3 regions of the Neobacillus sp. S1115 genome follow, and region 1 is predicted to be linked to each of the others. Evidence: predicted binding sites of a transcription regulator. Region 1 holds the regulator's gene; each other region holds the start of a gene.
What was found. The regulator CtsR, encoded in region 1, represses protease genes until heat stress. The targets are predictions, from matches to a motif close to ATGGTCAATAAAGGTCAAACA.

Region 2: the regulator CtsR is predicted to act here: its motif matches at 1,778-1,798, upstream of ACZ5B7_RS03970 (ATP-dependent Clp protease ATP-binding subunit).
Region 3: the regulator CtsR is predicted to act here: its motif matches at 3,479-3,499, upstream of clpP (ATP-dependent Clp endopeptidase proteolytic subunit ClpP).

What each region holds. Positions count from the first base shown of each region.
Region 1 is NZ_AP038275.1:96,816-103,563, forward strand. Features, by position in the region: rRNA gene ACZ5B7_RS00505 (23S ribosomal RNA) at 1-668, shown strand, start outside; rRNA gene rrf (5S ribosomal RNA) at 756-872, shown strand; gene ACZ5B7_RS00515 (transposase) at 1,156-1,449, shown strand; gene ACZ5B7_RS00520 (IS3 family transposase) at 1,461-2,336, shown strand; gene ACZ5B7_RS00525 (CtsR family transcriptional regulator) at 2,900-3,361, shown strand; gene ACZ5B7_RS00530 (UvrB/UvrC motif-containing protein) at 3,382-3,930, shown strand; gene ACZ5B7_RS00535 (protein arginine kinase) at 3,933-5,015, shown strand; gene clpC (ATP-dependent protease ATP-binding subunit ClpC) at 5,020-6,748, shown strand, end outside.
Region 2 is NZ_AP038275.1:831,727-838,474, forward strand. Features, by position in the region: gene ACZ5B7_RS03960 (DUF4870 domain-containing protein) at 214-519, shown strand; gene ACZ5B7_RS03965 (Dph6-related ATP pyrophosphatase) at 732-1,430, opposite strand; gene ACZ5B7_RS03970 (ATP-dependent Clp protease ATP-binding subunit) at 1,817-3,940, shown strand; gene ACZ5B7_RS03975 (hypothetical protein) at 4,238-4,852, opposite strand; partial or broken gene ACZ5B7_RS03980 (YczE/YyaS/YitT family protein) at 5,011-5,654, shown strand; gene ACZ5B7_RS03985 (CBO0543 family protein) at 5,965-6,471, shown strand; gene ACZ5B7_RS03990 (hypothetical protein) at 6,635-6,748, shown strand, end outside.
Region 3 is NZ_AP038275.1:5,288,004-5,294,751, reverse strand. Features, by position in the region: gene ACZ5B7_RS26080 (gluconeogenesis factor YvcK family protein) at 1-700, shown strand, start outside; gene whiA (DNA-binding protein WhiA) at 807-1,757, shown strand; gene ACZ5B7_RS26070 (HPr family phosphocarrier protein) at 1,834-2,091, shown strand; gene clpP (ATP-dependent Clp endopeptidase proteolytic subunit ClpP) at 2,818-3,420, opposite strand; tRNA gene ACZ5B7_RS26060 (tRNA-Arg) at 3,667-3,738, shown strand; gene ACZ5B7_RS26055 (hypothetical protein) at 4,382-4,609, shown strand; gene ACZ5B7_RS26050 (hypothetical protein) at 5,290-5,442, opposite strand; gene ACZ5B7_RS26045 (hypothetical protein) at 6,031-6,738, shown strand.

The DNA of each region.
Region 1 (6,748 bases):
AGGTGGGCAGTTTGACTGGGGCGGTCGCCTCCTAAAGTGTAACGGAGGCGCCCAAAGGTTCCCTCAGAATGGTTGGAAATCATTCGCAGAGTGTAAAGGCACAAGGGAGCTTGACTGCGAGACCTACAAGTCGAGCAGGGACGAAAGTCGGGCTTAGTGATCCGGTGGTTCCGCATGGAAGGGCCATCGCTCAACGGATAAAAGCTACCCTGGGGATAACAGGCTTATCTCCCCCAAGAGTCCACATCGACGGGGAGGTTTGGCACCTCGATGTCGGCTCATCGCATCCTGGGGCTGTAGTCGGTCCCAAGGGTTGGGCTGTTCGCCCATTAAAGCGGTACGCGAGCTGGGTTCAGAACGTCGTGAGACAGTTCGGTCCCTATCCGTCGTGGGCGCAGGAAATTTGAGAGGAGCTGTCCTTAGTACGAGAGGACCGGGATGGACGCACCGCTGGTGTACCAGTTGTCTTGCCAAAGGCATCGCTGGGTAGCTATGTGCGGACGGGATAAGTGCTGAAAGCATCTAAGCATGAAGCCCCCCTCGAGATGAGATTTCCCATAGCGTCAAGCTAGTAAGATCCCTGAAAGATGATCAGGTTGATAGGTCAGAGGTGGAAGCGCGGTGACGTGTGGAGCTGACTGATACTAATCGATCGAGGACTTAACCAAGTCATAATTAAGTAAGGTGAACTCGTTTTTACTAAACTTCTTCTGCGTTATCTAGTTTTGAGGGAATGAAACCTCTAATTCAATAGGTCCGGTAGCAATGGCGAGAAGGTCACACCCGTTCCCATCCCGAACACGGAAGTTAAGCTTCTCAGCGCCGATGGTAGTTGGGACGCAAGTCCCTGTGAGAGTAGGACGCTGCCGGGCAAATAAAAAGACAACCTGAAAATGGTTGTCTTTTTTTGTTGGCGATTTAGACATGAATGATGCATACGAACCGTTTAAGAAACTGAAAAAACTTTTCATCGCGATTTATTAAGGACAAATATTCACTAGGTGGATAAGTAAATGTCTTTAATGGAGTTTATAGAGACAAAACCGTCTGGGGATGAAGGGCAAAATGTCCTTTATTGAGGTTAGTCTAAAAAGTGGACACGTAAAAATGAGATTTAGATTATAATACAATCATCATTTAAAAGGACGTGTTCACATGGGTAAACATCATTCTCAAGAGTATAAAGAATATGTTGCAAAGTTAATCGTTGAGGAGGGGAAAAAAGCCTCCCAGGTAGCTTTTGAACTCGAGATCTCCCCTAAAACTGTTAGTCGATGGGTGGCAGCTTACAGGACTAAAACAAGTGCTGGGAAAGCTGGAGAAAACTATCTTACACCCACAGAACTTGAAAAACTGAAAAAGCAACACGAGAAAGAGATACAAAAATTGAAAGAGGAAAACGAAATTCTAAAAAAGGCCATGCACATCTTCACGAAAAACCAAGCGTAATTTATACGTTCATTCAAGCCCACTCTGATGAGCACGCTGTGGCGAAGATGTGCAAAGTTCTTAAAGTATCATCAAGTGGCTATTATAAATGGCTAAGGATCCAGAATAAACCTCAATCTGAGAAAGATGCCTACCGTAAAGAAATCAAGCAAAAAATAAGTAAATCATTTCACGAGAGCTATGGTACGTATGGGAGCCCCAGGGTCCATGCCGACTTGGTGGAGTGGGGTTATACCATTTCTCAAAAGACGGTTGCACGTATGATGAAAGAGATGGGTTTAACAGCCACACCAAAAGAAAAGTTTGTCATTACTACTAATTCAAATCATGATTTACACATTTATCCTAACCTGCTTAATCGCCAATTTAATGTTGAAAAGCCCAACCGAGCATGGGTAACTGACATTACGTACATTTGGACGCTTGAAGGCTGGGTTTATTTATCATCCGTTATGGATCTATTCTCAAGAAAAATCGTAGGCTGGAGTATGGCTTCACATATGAAAAAGGAGCTATCCATACAAGCATTAAATATGGCGATTGTTACAAGGCAGCCTAGTGAAGGGTTAATCCATCATTCGGACCGTGGGTCCCAGTATTGTTCAAATGATTATATCGACATCCTGAAAGGGAAAAACATGCATATCAGTATGAGCAGAAAGGGCGATCCTTACGACAATGCATGTATTGAGTCTTTTCATGCCACAATCAAGAAAGACTTGATCTACAGAAGACGCTTTAAGACCAGGGCTGAAGCCGTAAAAGCCATTAATCATTATTTAAATAGTTTTTATAATGAAAAACGAAAACACTCTACTTTAGGGCACAATTCACCGAATCAATTCGAGAGAAACCACCGGCAAGATGAAGTTGCATATACCTCATAATATAGCCATTTGGTGTTAGGAAATGAGCAGTCATGCTTTTCGACTGATCATTTCTAATACCGTACCAAACGAAGTGCGGTAGTGGTTTGGTTTCTAAAAGTCTTAAATTTTACTGTCCACTTTCTTGACAGAAGACCATTATCCGGCTTTTCAAAGACAAAATGGCCCTTGAGCATGGCCGAAATGTCTTTTATCTGGCTTCTCAAAGACAAAATCACCCATACAAAGGTCAAAATGTCCTTTATCCACCTTATTAAAGACAAAATCACCAAAACGGAATGTCAAAATGTCTTTAATCTGTCTTTTTAATCTGTGTTCGTTGATTATCTCGAACGGTCCCCATGCCCCACATTCCCAGACTACATTCCCTATTTGATGCACAAGAACCGTCCCCATGCATCACAATCCTTCAAATTTAGTAGTTTTTTCCCATCAATCATAGGTTTCGCAACCGCGAGATTTGGAGAAAATCATATAATAGTGAATCGTTGCATCTGGAAATAAAATTGAGTATAATTAATGTCAAATATAGTCAAAGTCAGATGGTGCAAGGGGGTGGGAAGATGAGAAACATCTCCGATATTATCGAGAAATATCTGAAGCAGGTTTTGGATATGAGTGAAGAAGATATTGTGGAAATCAAACGCAGCGAGGTTGCTGATAAATTTCAATGTGTTCCTTCACAAATTAACTATGTCATTAACACCCGATTCACGATTGAACGGGGGTATGTCGTGGAAAGCAAACGGGGCGGGGGCGGATATATCCGGATTATTAAGGTGCAGTCTCATGATTCGGCCCAATTGATTGACCATTTGCTGTCACTTATCCATAGCCGTTGCAGTCAGGCAAGTGCGGAGGATGTGATTGGCCGGCTTATTCAGGAAGAGATTATTACAAAAAGAGAGGCTAAAATTATGTTAAGCGTGATTGATCGGTCTGTTTTGTATATTGAACTTCCATACCGGGATGAATTAAGAGCAAGAATGTTAAAGGCAATGTTAACATCTTTGAAATATAAATAATATAGCCAGAGGGTGAAAGTATGATTTGCCAAGAATGTAATCAAAGGCCTGCGGCACTCCATTTTACAAAAATTATTAATGGTGAAAAGACGGAAGTGCACCTTTGTGAAAAGTGTGCTCAGGAAAAGGGCGATATGTTTATTTTTAATGGTGAATCAGGGTTTTCTTTTAATAATTTATTAGCAGGTTTATTAAATTTCGACCCGGCATTTCAACAGCCAACCGAGAGCCCGTTTCAACAGGCAGAAATCCTGCAATGCCACCAATGTTCCATGACATTTCCACAGTTTTTGAAAGTAGGACGCTTCGGCTGTTCCCACTGCTATGAGACCTTTAAAGAACAATTAAAACCTGTTCTAAGGCGGCTTCATGGCGGAAATTGGACCCATAACGGGAAAATTCCAAAAAGAGTTGGCGGGGCCATTTATCTCCGCAAGCAAATTGATGAACTGAAAAACTTGTTAAGAGAATCTATTATCCATGAAGAATTTGAAAAGGCCGCAACCATCCGCGATGAAATCCGTCAGCTGGAGAAAAAATTAGCGGCTGGTCATGAGGGAGGGGAGTAACGGTGTCGCTCGAACGTTTTTTAAATCAAGCGGTCAGCTCCTGGATGAGTGAGGAAGGGCCTGAATCCGATATTGTCCTCAGCTCGAGAATTCGCTTGGCGCGAAACTTGGAAGCATATAAATTCCCAACTCTTTTTTCACATGAGGAAGCTAAACAGGTTATTAATGAGCTGGAGGGCATTTTGGAAACTTCCAGCCTCCGAAACTTTGGACATTTGGAATTGTTGAAAATAGGTGAGATACAGCCGCTGCAAAAGAGGGTCTTGGTTGAAAAACATCTAATCAGCCCGCAATTGGCAGAGGATTCACCATATGGTGCCGTTTTATTATCCGAAAATGAAGAAGTTAGTATAATGATTAATGAAGAGGATCATATACGGATTCAATGCCTATTTCCTGGGCTGCAGCTAAAAGAAGCATTAGATGCTGCCAATGAAATTGACGATTGGCTTGAAGGTCATCTCCAGTATGCTTTTGATGAAAAATACGGCTATTTAACAAGCTGTCCAACAAATGTCGGCACTGGCCTTCGGGCATCGGTGATGATGCATTTGCCGGGTTTAATTTTAACACAGCAGATTAACCGGATTATTCCAGCCATCAATCAATTAGGGTTTGTGGTTCGGGGAATTTACGGTGAAGGAAGTGAAGCACTCGGCAATATTTTTCAAATTTCCAATCAAATTACCCTTGGAAAATCTGAAGAAGACATGTGCCGCGATTTAATGGGGGTTGTCAGCCAGTTAATTTCACAAGAAAGGTCGGCACGTGAAGCATTACGCAAAACTTCGAACATACAATTAGAAGACAGGGTGTTCAGGTCCCTAGGGGTCCTAACCAACAGCCGGATTATTGAAACGAAAGAAGCTGCAAAGTGTTTATCGGATGTTCGTCTTGGAATAGATATGGGATATATAAATTATGTATCAAAGAACATCTTAAATGAATTGATGATTTTAACGCAGCCTGGTTTTCTTCAGCAATATGCTGGAGGACCATTAAGACCGCATGAAAGAGACATAAGGCGGGCGGCATTAATTCGGGAACGTTTTATAATGGAATCTAAAAATATTGGTGAGGAGTGATAGTATGATGTTCGGCCGTTTTACTGAAAGAGCACAAAAGGTTCTAGCTTTAGCACAGGAAGAAGCAATTCGTCTTGGGCATAACAACATTGGAACTGAGCATATTTTATTGGGATTAATCCGCGAGGGTGAAGGGATTGCAGCTAAAGCTCTTTATGGACTTGGATTAGGCTCAGATAAGATTCAAAAAGAAGTGGAGAATTTAATTGGCAAAGGGCAGGAAGCCTCACAGATTATTCACTACACTCCGAGAGCCAAAAAGGTAATTGAACTTTCAATGGATGAAGCACGCAAACTAGGACATTCCTATGTCGGGACAGAGCATATTCTGCTTGGACTGATCCGTGAGGGAGAAGGGGTGGCAGCCCGAGTCCTTAATAACCTTGGGGTAAGCTTGAATAAAGCGCGCCAGCAGGTATTGCAATTATTAGGCAGCAATGAGAGCGGCGGTCAGCATGGCGGAGCATCTGCCAGTGCCAATACGCCTACACTTGACAGCCTGGCAAGAGATTTAACAGCCATCGCAAGGGAAGGCAGCCTTGACCCAGTGATTGGCCGCAGCAAGGAAATTCAGCGTGTAATCGAGGTGCTGAGCCGCCGGACTAAAAACAACCCGGTATTGATTGGCGAGCCTGGGGTTGGTAAAACAGCTATCGCAGAAGGCCTTGCCCAGCAGATTGTCAATAATGAGGTGCCAGAGATCCTTCGCGATAAGCGTGTCATGACACTTGATATGGGAACAGTAGTTGCGGGAACCAAGTATCGCGGCGAATTCGAAGACCGTCTGAAAAAAGTAATGGATGAAATCCGCCAAGCCGGAAATATCATCCTGTTCATTGATGAATTGCACACATTAATCGGTGCTGGCGGGGCGGAAGGCGCCATTGATGCTTCCAATATTTTAAAACCATCGCTTGCCCGTGGCGAGCTGCAATGTATCGGGGCGACAACCCTTGATGAATACCGCAAATATATCGAAAAGGATGCTGCCTTAGAGCGCCGCTTCCAGCCGATTCGGGTGGATGAGCCGACTGCGGAAGAATCCGTTCAAATTTTAGAAGGGCTGCGTGACCGCTATGAAGCCCACCATCGTGTCTCCATTACCGATGAGGCGATTGAAGCAGCGGTAAAGCTTTCCGACCGTTATATCTCAGACCGTTTCCTGCCTGATAAAGCGATTGATTTAATCGACGAAGCAGGGTCTAAGGTTCGTCTCCGTTCCTATACCACTCCTCCAAACTTAAAAGAGCTGGAAGTGAAGCTCGAGGAAGTGCGGAAGGAAAAGGATGCAGCCGTGCAAAGCCAGGAATTCGAAAAGGCGGCATCATTAAGGGATTCAGAGCAGCGCCTGCGTGAGCAGCTTGAAGAAACGAAGAAAAGCTGGAAGGAAAAGCAGGGCAAAGAAAATAATCAAGTAACAGTTGAGGATATTGCCAGCGTTGTATCGAGCTGGACTGGAATTCCTGTTTCTAAACTTGCAGAAACAGAAACAGCAAGACTGCTTAACTTAGAAGAAATTTTGCATTCTCGCGTGATTGGTCAAGAAGAGGCAGTTTTGGCTGTATCTAAAGCGGTCCGCCGTGCGAGAGCAGGATTAAAAGATCCAAAGCGGCCGATTGGCTCCTTTATCTTCCTAGGACCAACCGGGGTCGGGAAAACAGAATTAGCCCGTGCCCTTGCTGAAGCAATGTTTGGTGATGAGGATGCGATGATCCGGATCGATATGTCGGAAT
Region 2 (6,748 bases), 730 kb from region 1:
TTTTTTCAATTTATTTGGCCATTTAGTGGAGTAATCTCAGTAGCTGGAAAATGTAAAAGAATAGTTCGCATACTGGAATTTTGGTTTGGGCTACGACCTAAGACGTATAACGATTTAGTTCATAGCCTGATGTAATAGTTTAACCAAAACTTTATAATGATTAAGGAATAAAGGTTTGTTAAATATTACGATACAAAGGGGAGTAAATGTTAAATGGAAAATAAGGGATTCAAAATATTGATTCATGCTAGTACTTGGTTTGCACCCATACTAGTTCCCATTATCACATATTTTATTATTTCAGATCGAGAAATTAAAAGCTTATCCTTACAGGCTTTGGTATTTCATATTGTGATCGGTATTTTAATCTCAGTGTCTGCTTTTTTTTCTTGGATATTAATCGGGATTCCATTCCTCATTATTTTTGGACTCATTGCTATAATAGCTCCGATTGTTGGAATTGTTAAAGCATTTAATGAGCGTCCTTTTCGATATCCTATTATTGGATCATGGTTTTGATTAAATCTAAATGAATCTAATTGTTTTAATGATGATGAATAGTGGTATTTAAATCACTTAATCTTCAGAAACACCATGCCACCGTAATTCATGCGAATGTTAGCTCTGCACGGATACTTGAAAAGAATAGATATGAGGGTGCAATAGTGGAAAAGACAGCGGAATAATTCCGTTGCTTTTTCACATTTCTAAAAGTATTTTTTATAACATCATCATCTCATACCTTCCTCACCTTTTAATTTAATTCCGACGAATTTCCAACGATCCCTTCCGTTTATAATTTGATAGTCAATTTCTATTGGAATAGGATATAGAAAGATAGGTCCATAATATACAAAGGTATGGTACTCGCCGTACTCTCCACATGGGTCTACATCAGGAGGCAATGCTTCTATCCATTCTTTTGTTAAGGTTTTCCCTAAAAAATCGGACGACAATTTCGTTGAATCTATGGATATGCAAGCAGCTTTCCATCCTTCTTCCACCAATTGTCGAGCTAATGTTTTCGTATTCCGTCCCCATAATGGCAGCAGCAATTCAAATCCGTATTTCGCAAGTAATTTTTCTTTATAGGTCTTGACCTCTTCCAAAAATAAGTCACCATACGCGATTTTTGTGACTCCGAAATGTTTCCTGAAATAAACCATGGTGCTGATTAAACCATCTTCGAAATTCTCAGTGGTAAATTTGTTCATTTTTATTTTGTATAGAGGCAGTCCAATGGCTTCCGCTTGTTTTTCTACTAGCAGTTCATCAATGTGGTGACTAGTGACGTTTCCATTGTTCGTACAGGTTGTCACTAACGATATGATTTTATACTTTGGATCCTTTAACAATTGGTTGACTAAGAAAACGGAGTCTTTTCCAGATGAAAAAGCAACGACGATATTTTCAAGGATTGTTTCTTCCATGGTCTCATCCTTTCTCAGAGATTATTAAATCATCTTCTCTTACTATATTATATATAGTTATTCTATTGTCCAATATATTGTAGCGTCATCTATTTAAGAGAGAGTGGTTCAAATTTGATTAAAAATATGATAATCAAAAGAAACTCCTACATTTGGGAATTTGGAATGACACTTTACTTATAGAGAGATTTTCTGAATGCACTTAAGGTGGAGTAAACGTTTACTAGGCTGGGTATATACCCAACCATTACCTGTAGAAATGTTAAAAGAATTACAATAAAATAGAAAGAAACTTAATAAAATATTCACCGGGCCTACTAGTAGAAGTGGCTCCTTTTTCTATCTTCATAGTCAAAAATAGTCAAAGGCAAAAGGAGGCTGGAAATATGTTTTGTCAAAACTGTCAAACATCGGTAGCGAGTTATCAGTTAAATTTCTCATTTAATCAGGGGCAAAGTCAAATTAGTTTGTGTGCGGAATGTTATGATATCGCAAAACAAAAATTGGAAAACGGCTCCATCCAACTTGACAACCAAATGTTCAATCTGTTGGACACAGATGGCAGCCAGCCTGAGCAAAACAAAAATGTCCATGTAACCAAGCCAAAGAAACGAAAAAAAATTAGCTTTCTTGATCAACATGGACGGAACTTGACGAATGAAGCAAAAGAAGGGCGAATTGATAATGTGATCGGCAGGGATCAAGAAATTGAACGGATCCTTCAAATATTAAACCGTCGTACAAAAAATAATCCGGTCTTAATTGGTGAGGCTGGTGTCGGGAAAACAGCGATCGTTGAAGGCCTTGCCCTTCAAATCGTCAAAGGCAAAGTACCGCCGAAACTAAAAACGAAAGAAGTATATGTGCTAGACATCAGTTCACTTGTAGCAGGTACAGCCTACAGAGGACAATTTGAAGAAAAAATGAAAAAACTTGTTGCTGAATTACAACAACGTGAAAACGTCATTTTGTTCATTGATGAACTCCACATGATGGTCGGTGCTGGAGGTACGTCTGACGGTTCAATGGATGCAGGGAATATATTAAAACCAGCGTTAGCGCGCGGTGATATTCAAATTGTTGGTGCAACAACGATGAAAGAGTATCGCATGATTGAAAAAGATCCTGCACTTGAGCGCCGCTTCCAATCGGTGAGCGTGAAAGAACCGTCTGTGAATGAGGCGTTTGAAATTTTAAAAGGAATTCGGCCAGCATATGAAAAGTATCACGATGTAACGTATTCGGATGATGTCCTAAAAGCATGTGTGACACTATCAAAACGCTATATTCAAGATCGCTTCTTACCAGATAAGGCCATCGATTTAATGGATGAGGCCGGTGCAATGCTAAACCTTGCTCACGGAGAGCTAGATATTAACTATTTAAACCAGCGCTTAAAAGAAATTGCTGAAGAAAAACAAGAAGCAACGAAATTAGAGCACTACGAAAAAGCGGCGATTCTTCGTGATGAAGAGAGAGAAATAAAACAAATATTATCTGAATATTCAAACGGTGTAACGAAAGATATTACCGTAGAAATGGTCCAAGAGATTATTGAAAAAAGTACTGGAATCCCAGTACAAAAGCTACAAAAAGCAGAGCAGCAAAAAATGAAAGACTTGAAAGAGAGACTAGCAAGTAAAATTATTGGTCAGGAGAAAGCTATTGAAAAAGTAGCCAATGCAATCTTAAGGGCAAGTGTTGGATTAAAACCGAAAACACGTCCAACCGCTTCATTTTTATTCTTAGGTCCAACAGGTACAGGTAAAACCGAGTTGACGAAAACACTTGCCGCCGAATTATTCGGTAGTAAAGATGCGATGATTCGCCTAGATATGAGTGAATATATGGAAAAACATTCTGTCTCTAAGCTCATTGGTTCACCTCCTGGCTATGTCGGACATGAAGACGCAGGTCAGTTAACGGAACAAGTTCGCCGAAACCCTTATTCCATCATTCTGCTGGATGAAATCGAAAAAGCACACCCAGATGTGATGAATGTGTTTCTTCAAATCATGGAAGATGGCAGGTTAACAGATAGCCAAGGAAGAGTCGTAAGCTTTACGGAAACGATTATTATCATGACTTCAAACGCAGGTGTTGGAAACAAAACTTTAGGGCCAATTGGTTTTGGCGGCGATGAACAGCAAGGAGCAGAGTCAAATATTGTCGATAAAATTGGAAATCACTTTAAGCTTGAATTCTTAAACCGTATTGATTCGATTATTGAGTTTAACCACCTACAAAAAGAGAACCTTGTGGAAATTATCGTGATTATGATGGCGGAGCTTAAAGAAACATTAGAGGAACAAGGGATTTCCATTGAAATCGATAAGGAAGCAAAAGAAAAGATTGCTGAATTAGGATATAGCAATGTGTTTGGTGCTCGTCCACTTCGACGCGTCATTCAAGAGCAAATTGAAGATAAAATCACTTCTTTAATTATTCATAGTGAAAACGTAACTGCAATCACTGTATCAGTAGAAAATAATAAAATTAACGTAGCATAAGGATAGATGATCTTCATCTATCCTTTCAGCTTGTCGAGAAACCTCACTTTTCAAATCAGTGAGGTTCCTCTTATAAATAGATCATTAAATGTTGGAACAATAAACGATTTCTATAGGCTTCAATATGGTAATGTTGATTAAATTAACGAAGTGTTTTGTAAGTTTATGAAGGATTACACTTAAGTAAACGGGGGCGTTAGTTTAAGAAAATTTTCAGAATCGTTAATGATCCTTTTCGAATATGTATGTATTAAGTCAAAAAGTAAGCCCTGGGAAGACCCAGAGCCTATCATATTCTTATAGCCAATCTCTTTTATTTATTTGTAATCCCTCGTTACCAAAGAAGTGCTCGATGTATTTCTGTTCCTCTTCAACAGTTCTTACTTTCAATACTGGACTTTCGCTTGGCTGTGAAGGATCGCCTTTTATGTTCCTAATTGTCAGATAGTCATTTTCGAAGTTAGAAAAGTCTCCATTTAGCCATTTATCTAAGATTTTCTGATATGGTTCGGATGCTTTTAGTTCCACTGCCTTGTTTTTAAAATATTGAAGATTAGCTCGGTCAAACTGAATTCTCTTGATACTATCAGGAGTATTTGGGATACTGAAGTTTTCTTCACCCTTGAATTCTAACTTCTGAAGAGCCATCGTTATCATTCCGTAGTAGAATAAGTCATCACCCTTTACATCACCCTCAATTTCTTGAAAGTTCTTTGCCGCTTTAACCAATTCGGCTTGGCTAACTTTATGAACTACTACTTTTTCTGTATTATCTGATTCATCCTGACTAACTTTATGACGATCTTGAGTTGAGACTGCTTCTGCTTTATCATTATTAGACGAAAAATATGTATATGAGCCTCCCATTACTATTGCTAATCCAAGTCCTGAATAAATAAGAGTTTTATTCATTAGTGTTCCCCCATATATTTCTACTGAAAGTTAATTCTTTACTAAGTTTACCATATGTTTCCTCCCCGTTAACAACCTTTGAATTCTATAAATTATCTTGTTCTTTTTGGCCTCTACATCTAAAGTAGATGATGAATATATGATGTAGAGGTGTAGAGATGTCACTTTGGCTATTACGGTATTTTATTTTTTTCTTGGTTTAACTTTCTTTGGATTAGGAAATGCGATAGCAGTGAATGTTCAATCCTTGGGGCTGCATCCATGGGAGGTATTAAACGTCGCTCTGTTCCAACGGATCGGATTCACGATTGGGACTTGGAGTGTCATATGCGGTTTAGTACTGGTGCTGATTACTCTTGTCTTTGATAGGAAGTATATTAGTATTGGGACCTTTCTAAATGCCTTATCAATTGGCCCAATCATGGATTTCTTTTTGCATCTCAATATTCTTCCTCGTGAAAACGAGTATTGGTGGGTAAATCTACTAATCTTGTTAATGGGTATCATCATAACAGGCATTGGCGGAGGAATCTATGTGGCTGCGGGAATCGGGGCAGGTCCAAGGGATGGTTTCATGCTTTCCGTTTCGGAAAAAACCGGGTTATCGGTCAGTCGGGCAAGAATCGTTGTCGAGAGTGTCATCTTGATTATCGGCTTAATCCTTGGCGGTCCTGTCTTTATTATGACGTTTGCATATACCTTTATTCAAAGCCCCATCTTTCAGTTTTCCATGAAACTAATGCGTTCCTATATCGCTAGTCTGGAGCGACAGCAAATGGGACAATTTAAAATCCCGTTATAAATCTAAGGAGGCTGCCTTTTTTTATGGTCAACCTCCTTTCAACTTATTTTACTGACATGTACTTTACTTCAATTTGGAGTGAAGTCTTTTCTTATTTAAGTAACGGTACAGGTTTGTTGAATAAGGTTACTTTACATAAAAAAATATCTTAAGGGAAAAATAAGAAAAAAGAGTTTCATAAATAAATGATGATGTATTAGTAACCATAATCGGAACATAAGGACAGGGTTCCTGTTGATTTATAAATTGATTAGGTTTGTATATAGGCTAAACTTTTTTAAAAGTATAGGAAAGGAAAGGATAGTAATTAATGCACATTGCTATTGCGGTATTAACCATTGTGGCTTCCTTTAAGTGGGGAAACTGGAAAAACTGGAGAGAATACCATGCCAGTATGTTTTTTATTTCCACGGGCGGTTTGCTGTACGAATATATTGTAAAGGAAAATACCTTATGGAAGTTCCACCCAGATTTCTTATATGGACATGAAATGGTCGTGATTGTTTATGCTGTAATTACGATGCCTGTTAGTATCTTTTTATTTCTTTCCCATTTTCCAGAAAGATGGTTGCAACGCCTTTTTTACATATTATTTTGGTGTGGAATCTACATTTCCGTTGAGTGGATATTGGATGTGTCAGGAAGAATCTCATATCAGAATGGATGGAAATTTTGGTATTCTTTTTTATTTGATATTGTCATGTTTTCAGTAATTGCACTGCATCAATATAAACCCTTCAAAGCTTATATCATTTCTATATTTATAATCATCTTTTTAATATCCTACTTTGATATTCCTTTTACATTTGCTAAATAACTCTAAAATCATTTAACGGTACTTGTAAACTAGCGGAGTGTGTTTCTGTATTATCAGTAACGCTTTTTCACTAAAAGTGCAGAATAGTTGAACAAGACAAAGGGTGGACTATTTCTGAATTAATTGTTATCAAATACATATCATAAACTTTGGAGCTGGTATATTGAAAAATTCAAAATTATTTTATATAGCTTTGCTGATTGTACCTTGGCTTACAGTACCATTCTTAGGGCGAAATGCATTTAAAAAATACCTACCAGCAGCAATATTTATAAGT
Region 3 (6,748 bases), 1.1 Mb from region 1:
CCTGATTATCGCCGCAATGACCTCGATAACCGGTAATTTTGTTCATGCGATTCAGGAGATGAGCAAGGTATTGAATGTAAGGGGAAAAGTGATGCCTGCTGCCAACCAAAGTGTTGTGTTACATGCAGAAATGGAGGATGGCACGATTGTATCAGGAGAATCGAAAATTCCCTACTCCGGTAAAAAAATTAACAGGGTTTTTTTGACCCCAAAGCAAATCCGGCCGCTTCCGGAAACGATTCAGGCGATTCGCCAAGCCGACCTGATTATTCTTGGACCGGGCAGTTTATATACGAGTCTATTGCCTAATCTGCTTGTTCCACGGCTAGGCGATGAGGTGTGTCGTTCACATGCCAAAAAGGTTTACATTTGCAATTTGATGACACAGGCCGGCGAAACGCATGGTTATACTGCAAGCGATCATGTGCGAGCCATTTATGATCATTTGAGCAGCGCGTTTATCGATACGATACTCGTGAATAATGAAGAAATTCCGCAGGATGTTCAGCTTCGCTACAATGAGGAATTGGCCCATCCTGTCCTCTACGATGTGGACCGGTTAACGGAGCTTGGGCTTGAGACGGTTTATGCCGACATTGCCAATCTAGAAAACGGTGCACTCAGGCATGACCCGAAGAAGGTCGCCAAAATTTTATATAATTTGTTAATAAATGAAACCAAAAGACGTTATGAAGCGTAAATAAGTTAATATTATTTAAAAAGCTTATTTAACATGTTCTTTTTTGAAAGAAATTACTTTCAAAAAGGAATATTTATGTTAGTGTTGGTCATAAGGAGGTGAGGGAATGTCTTTCGCTTCGGAAACGAAAAAGGAATTAACGAACTTGGAAGTGAAATCCTGCTGCAGCCGTTCTGAGCTTTCAGCCCTGATCCGCATGAACGGTTCCCTTTCCTTTTCAAATCGAAAAATCATTGTCGATATTCAAACCGAAAATGCTGCGATTGCCAGAAGAATTTATACCTTGATTAAAAAGAATTACCAGGTTCAGGTTGAGCTGCTCGTCCGCAAAAAAATGCGCTTGAAAAAGAATAATGTTTACATCGTGCGCTTGGCAGAGCAGGCGAGGGAAATTCTCGAGGATACAAAAATCCTTGGTGAGGGTTTTACCTTCATCCATAATATCTCCCCCGAACTAATAACAAAGAAGTGTTGTAAGCGTTCTTATCTGCGCGGTGCGTTTTTGGCCGGAGGTTCCGTGAATAATCCGGAAACATCCTCCTATCACTTGGAAATTGCTTCACTATATAAGGAGCATAATGATTCCTTATGTGAATTGATGAATACATTTGACTTGAATAGCAAAACGCTAGAGCGCAAAAAAGGCTATATTACGTACTTAAAAGAGGCTGAAAAGATAACCGAGTTTTTAAATATTATTGGCGCGCATAATGCCCTGCTCCGCTTTGAGGATGTCCGAATTGTCAGGGACATGCGTAATTCGGTTAACCGCCTGGTAAACTGCGAAACCGCCAATCTTAATAAAACCATCGGAGCCTCAATCAGGCAGGTCGAAAACATAAGGTTCATTGATCAAACGGTAGGCCTGCAGATTTTACCTGATAAATTAAGGGAAATTGCCGAGCTTCGGTTAAATTATACAGACGTTACCTTAAAGGAACTAGGTGAAATGGTTTCCGGCGGGTCTATTAGCAAATCTGGCATCAATCATCGCCTGCGTAAAATTGATGAAATTGCCGAAAGGCTGCGGGCCGGAGAAATGCCGTCTGTGAAGTAGATATAATTTTAAAATAGTTTGTTAGTGAATGAGCATTCATTTAATATTATAGTGGGATAATGAGGAGGAATTTGAAATGTTGGTAAAAGAAGTAGAAGTTAAATTAAGAACTGGTTTACAGGCGCGTCCTGCCGCTTTATTTGTACAGGAGGCGAACCGTTTTTCGGCAGATATTTTTCTGGAGAAAGACGGCAAGAAAGTAAATGCGAAAAGCATTATGGGCTTAATGAGCTTGGCTGTCGGCTCTGGGGTTGTCATCAATATTATTGCAGACGGCTCTGATGAAGAAACTGCCATTAAGGCATTATCTGAGTTTATTCAGAAGGATCATTAAGGAATAAAGGGTTTTGGCTATAGTGGTGCCAAGCCCTTTTTTGTTATCGCTGATATTTTTGTATAGTTAGTAATCGATAAATCTAGTCATAATGCCTTGGACTGACCCTTTTTTAATAATTGGTATTTATGCGCCATTCATAACCCCCGGAGCAGAAATTCGTCGGAGAGTTCGGTAGTTATAAATCGTTTCATAACGCCAGGAGCAGAAAACAATCGAAGAGTTCGGTAGTTATAAACCGTTCATAACGCCTGAAGCAGAAAACAATCGGAGGGTTAGGTAGTTATAAACCGTTCATAACGCCTGGAGCAGAAAACAATCGGAGAGTTCGGTAGTTATAAACCGTTCATAACACCTGGAGCAGAAAACAATCGGAGAGTTCGATAGTTATAAACCGTTTATAACGCCCCGAGTAAAAAACAATCGGAGAGTTCGGTAGTTATAAACCGTTTATAACGCCCGGAGTAGAAAACAATCGGAGAGTTCGGTAGTTATAAACCGTTTATAACGCCCGGAGCAGAAAACAATCGGAGAGTTCGGTAGTTATAAACCGTTTATAACGCCCGGAGCAGAAAACAATCGGAGAGTTCGGTAGTTATGGACGGTTATAACACCTAAAAAGAATTTCAAAACACCTGGTCCTTATCTCTCACAACCAATACAAGAATAATTCCTTTAGGACGAAAAAAAGCAATCGGCTTGCCCGCCGATTGCCCGTTTTAAGTATTATTTTTCTTTCTTATCAAGAATATTGCGTGTAATGATGTTGTCAATTAAACCATATTCTTTCGCTCTTTCAGCAGTCATGAAGTTATCGCGATCAGTATCTTGGCGAAGTACTTCGATTGGCTGGCCAGTACGCTCAGCTAAAATGCCGTTTAGTTTTTCACGAAGGAATAAAATGCGCTTAGCGGCGATTTCAATTTCAGTAGCCTGACCTTGAGCTCCGCCCAGCGGCTGGTGAATCATTACTTCAGCGTTTGGTAATGCAAAACGCTTGCCCTTTTCCCCAGCGGCAAGTAAGAATGCGCCCATTGATGCTGCCATACCTATACAAACAGTGGATACATTTGGCTTAATATACTGCATCGTATCATAAATGGCCATTCCAGCGGTGATGCTTCCGCCTGGGCTGTTAATATAAAGAGTAATGTCCTTTTCAGGATTTTCCGCTTCAAGGAACAACAATTGCGCTACAATGCTGTTGGCAACATTATCATCAATACCGCTGCCAAGCATGATAATTCGGTCTTTTAATAAACGGGAATAGATATCGTATGCCCGTTCGCCGCGATTCGTTTGTTCAATGACTGTAGGAATCAAATTCATTTTTCTTCCTCCTTTGAATAAAAAATGTAAAAAGCTTATGTATTGTTATCATACACTGATGGTCAATAAAGGTCAAACAATTCATCTCGAAAAATGTTCGACAACTTTCCCTCATTCAGCATAACCAATCGTGAGCGGTTTTAAAACTATTTTTTAGCTTTGGAGAAACGGAAACTGTTAAAAATTCTATTAGCTCTTGCCAAAATAGAAATAATGAAATATAATATGTAAGTCGCTAATAATTTTGCCCTCGTGGTGCAACGGATAGCACGTAAGATTCCGGTTCTTAAAATGTGGGTTCGATTCCTGCCGAGGGCGTACATAAATTGTTCAGTTTGCGGTGCCTCTACGCGTTATTCCATGCGTGGGGGCATCGCTTTTTTTAGGATATTTTTCGTTAGGAAATATCACGAAAAAGAACACACAATCAAAGCAGCAAACTTCCGATTATGTTGAAAATCAAAAACTCCCTCAGAAATAATGACTTGTGGGAATTACATTACATTTCACTTTATTAGTTTAGTGTTTAAAAGCTACTTTTCTCGTGATGTATTAAATCATTATTCATCAGTACTTGTTCTTGGCACATTAACCAAAGCAAGAACTACATTTTCCCCAGATACTTTTTCGTCCTCCGATCTTCTTACTGTGGATACAAATTTTCAAACAACCCTTCGTGACACATTACTAAGAAAGAAATACTGCTGGACTTCAAATTTGAAAATATTCTTGACTTAATTGGAACATCACCTGCCAGCCAATGACTCAATTGACGGCTGCACCTGAGCAAGTCACCGTTCAAGGAATATCAAAGGTCTTAGTGCGCATTAATCACGGGCGGAGTCACTCTGGTAGGCGGTAATACTGTTTTCGTACCATTAGAAGGTGATTATGAGTTTCATAAATTGTACACGTTTGGAGAAACGGCACAAATCAAATTCAGCCGGGGGTTGGTATTTTCTTGAATGCCTCTATAGTTCCAAATGGCCAGACTAACAATCAATTATTTTACCCTGACCCAAACGATGCCCAAGATGTTAGAGAGCTCAGCGGGGAAGCTATTATCCATATTCCGGCAAACTCTACATTACAATTAGGAAATATCAGCGGTAGTTTTGATACAACTATTAATGCATTCGATGGGCAAGGTTTCCAATCAGTTGAATTAACTGTTATTAAAGTTAGCTGATCCGTCTTTAGTGGAACTAAAAAAAGACAGCATTTTTGCTATCTTTATAGCAAGTTTCAATCTATAGCATAATCAAAAAAGTTTGTTACGGCTGCAAAAAACGCTGTCAATTATAGAACAGGGACAAAAATGGGATGGAGAAGATCCGTCTCATTTCCAGTTTCAGAGGGAGTTTTGTGTATAAAACAATATTGTGAAGTTTTTCGCTTAAACGGGAGCGATGCTTTTATAAGGCATCTTCACCACAGGAATCAAACTATCGACCCTCGTCATGTAAAATGGATAGAATATGTCCGTAATCTCCTATAGATCCATGTCCTTTATCCCACACGTGAAACATCTCCCTTGCCTTATTCCTGACATTCTTGAGTTAAAACAACACCCAGTCCGAAAATCAAAATGGGTGTTGTTTGTTAAAAAGATCCATTTTTTGCAATGATCAGTACGCACAGGAATTATCAGCTGATTTCTTAAGGGGGATGCTTGATTTGTTAATTAAGTGATGTTGATATTTTTAATTCAGCGAATTCTGGCGTTACTTCGATATTGCTAGATTATGCATGCCAATCAGGAGTAAATAATAATAACTTGGCCGTCTCCCATGCCAACACCCGCTGTGTTGACCTGGTTGATTCCGTTGTTTTGAGAGCCGCCGCCGCCGCCGCCGCCGTTTGCAAGATTCACAGATCCATCGCCGCCGCCGCCGCCGCTAAATCCGCCGCCGCCGCCGCCGCTAAATCCGCCGCCGCCGCCGCCACCGTTATCACCGCCGCCGCCGCCGCCAAATCCTCCGTTGGCTCCAGCACGACCGATACCTCCGAAGCCACCTGCATTAATAGCTGTACCCCCAGTAACCGGAGGGGTGCCATTGCCCCCGTTTGTGAGGATTCCTGCTCCTCCTGCTCCCGGTTCTAATGGTCCGCCAGCTGATCCTCCGTTACCGCCGACACCTCCGGCGCCACCAGGTTGTCCGGCCGTGCCGTTAGGTTGGATATTTGCATCAACCCCTACATTATTTACCGAGCCGCCGCCGCCCCCGGACTTTTGAACGGGAACCTTCAGCAGGAGAAACAGTTACTTTTGAGGTTAGTGACTCTAATCTCAGATCTTGCCATGGTTCAAATACATAAAAAGGGGCTGTAAATAATAGACAAGCGCCGATTCAATAGTCAACACCCATTAATATATTGCTAATGTAACCACATTGGATATACGAGCGATTCACTTTGTCACAAGTGTATTTTCCCAAATTTCCGCTTCGATTTCGTTGAGCACTGCACCGGAAAGCGCTGGCGGTGCTGGAGATTCTTTTAGTGAGTGGCTATAGCGCGGTGGCAGGTAGGTAGAATCCGAAATCACTACCGTTAGTTGTAGTGGTGGACATTGAAATTATCTCGATGAAAGCGAGGTTATCATATACTGTGAATTTTGAAGATAATACAGATCCAAACTCAATTTTATCAGATGCTTTAGAAAATCTTGAAAACGCTGAAGAGATCAATGAGGCTGCTGAAAACGTACAACAAGTTCTGGGGACCGGACCGGGATCTACAGGAGGTCCTGTCACCATCGATGATCTTCTGGCAGCTAATGAAAAAGCTGATGAGACTTTGCAAGAAGCGATTGCTGATGAGCTTGCCCCTCCACCTCCACCACCATTTTGCGTTTGTGCTGTAACTTTTAATATTTCAAACGCTGAATTTACGCTCGTTGGGGACGGTACAGAAAGAGCCGATCTGCAAAGGAGAATGGGAGACGATCTTGTTGGGCGTGGTAATATCTGTGGTTCTGGTGAAGGTTCAGACGAGTGTAATCCAGCAATAAGAGACCTTTTTGGTTTTCAATTTCCTAGACTCACTCCTACTTATACATTTTTAGCTGATCAATATGATTTAAATCCCGATGGGTCTATAGGTACTTGTGTCAGCACTCCAATGGGGATTGTATTTACTATTACAGGAACGGGAACATTAAACGGTACTCCAGGTTTTAATTTCATACTTACTTTAATAGATGGTGGTATGGGTAATCAAGATTCCGCTGTCCTGACAATACCCGACGCAGGATTAGTATTTACAGCGAATCAAACTATCCCCTCTGGTCAAGTAATGGTTAGAATGTGTCCGTAATCTCCTCCAG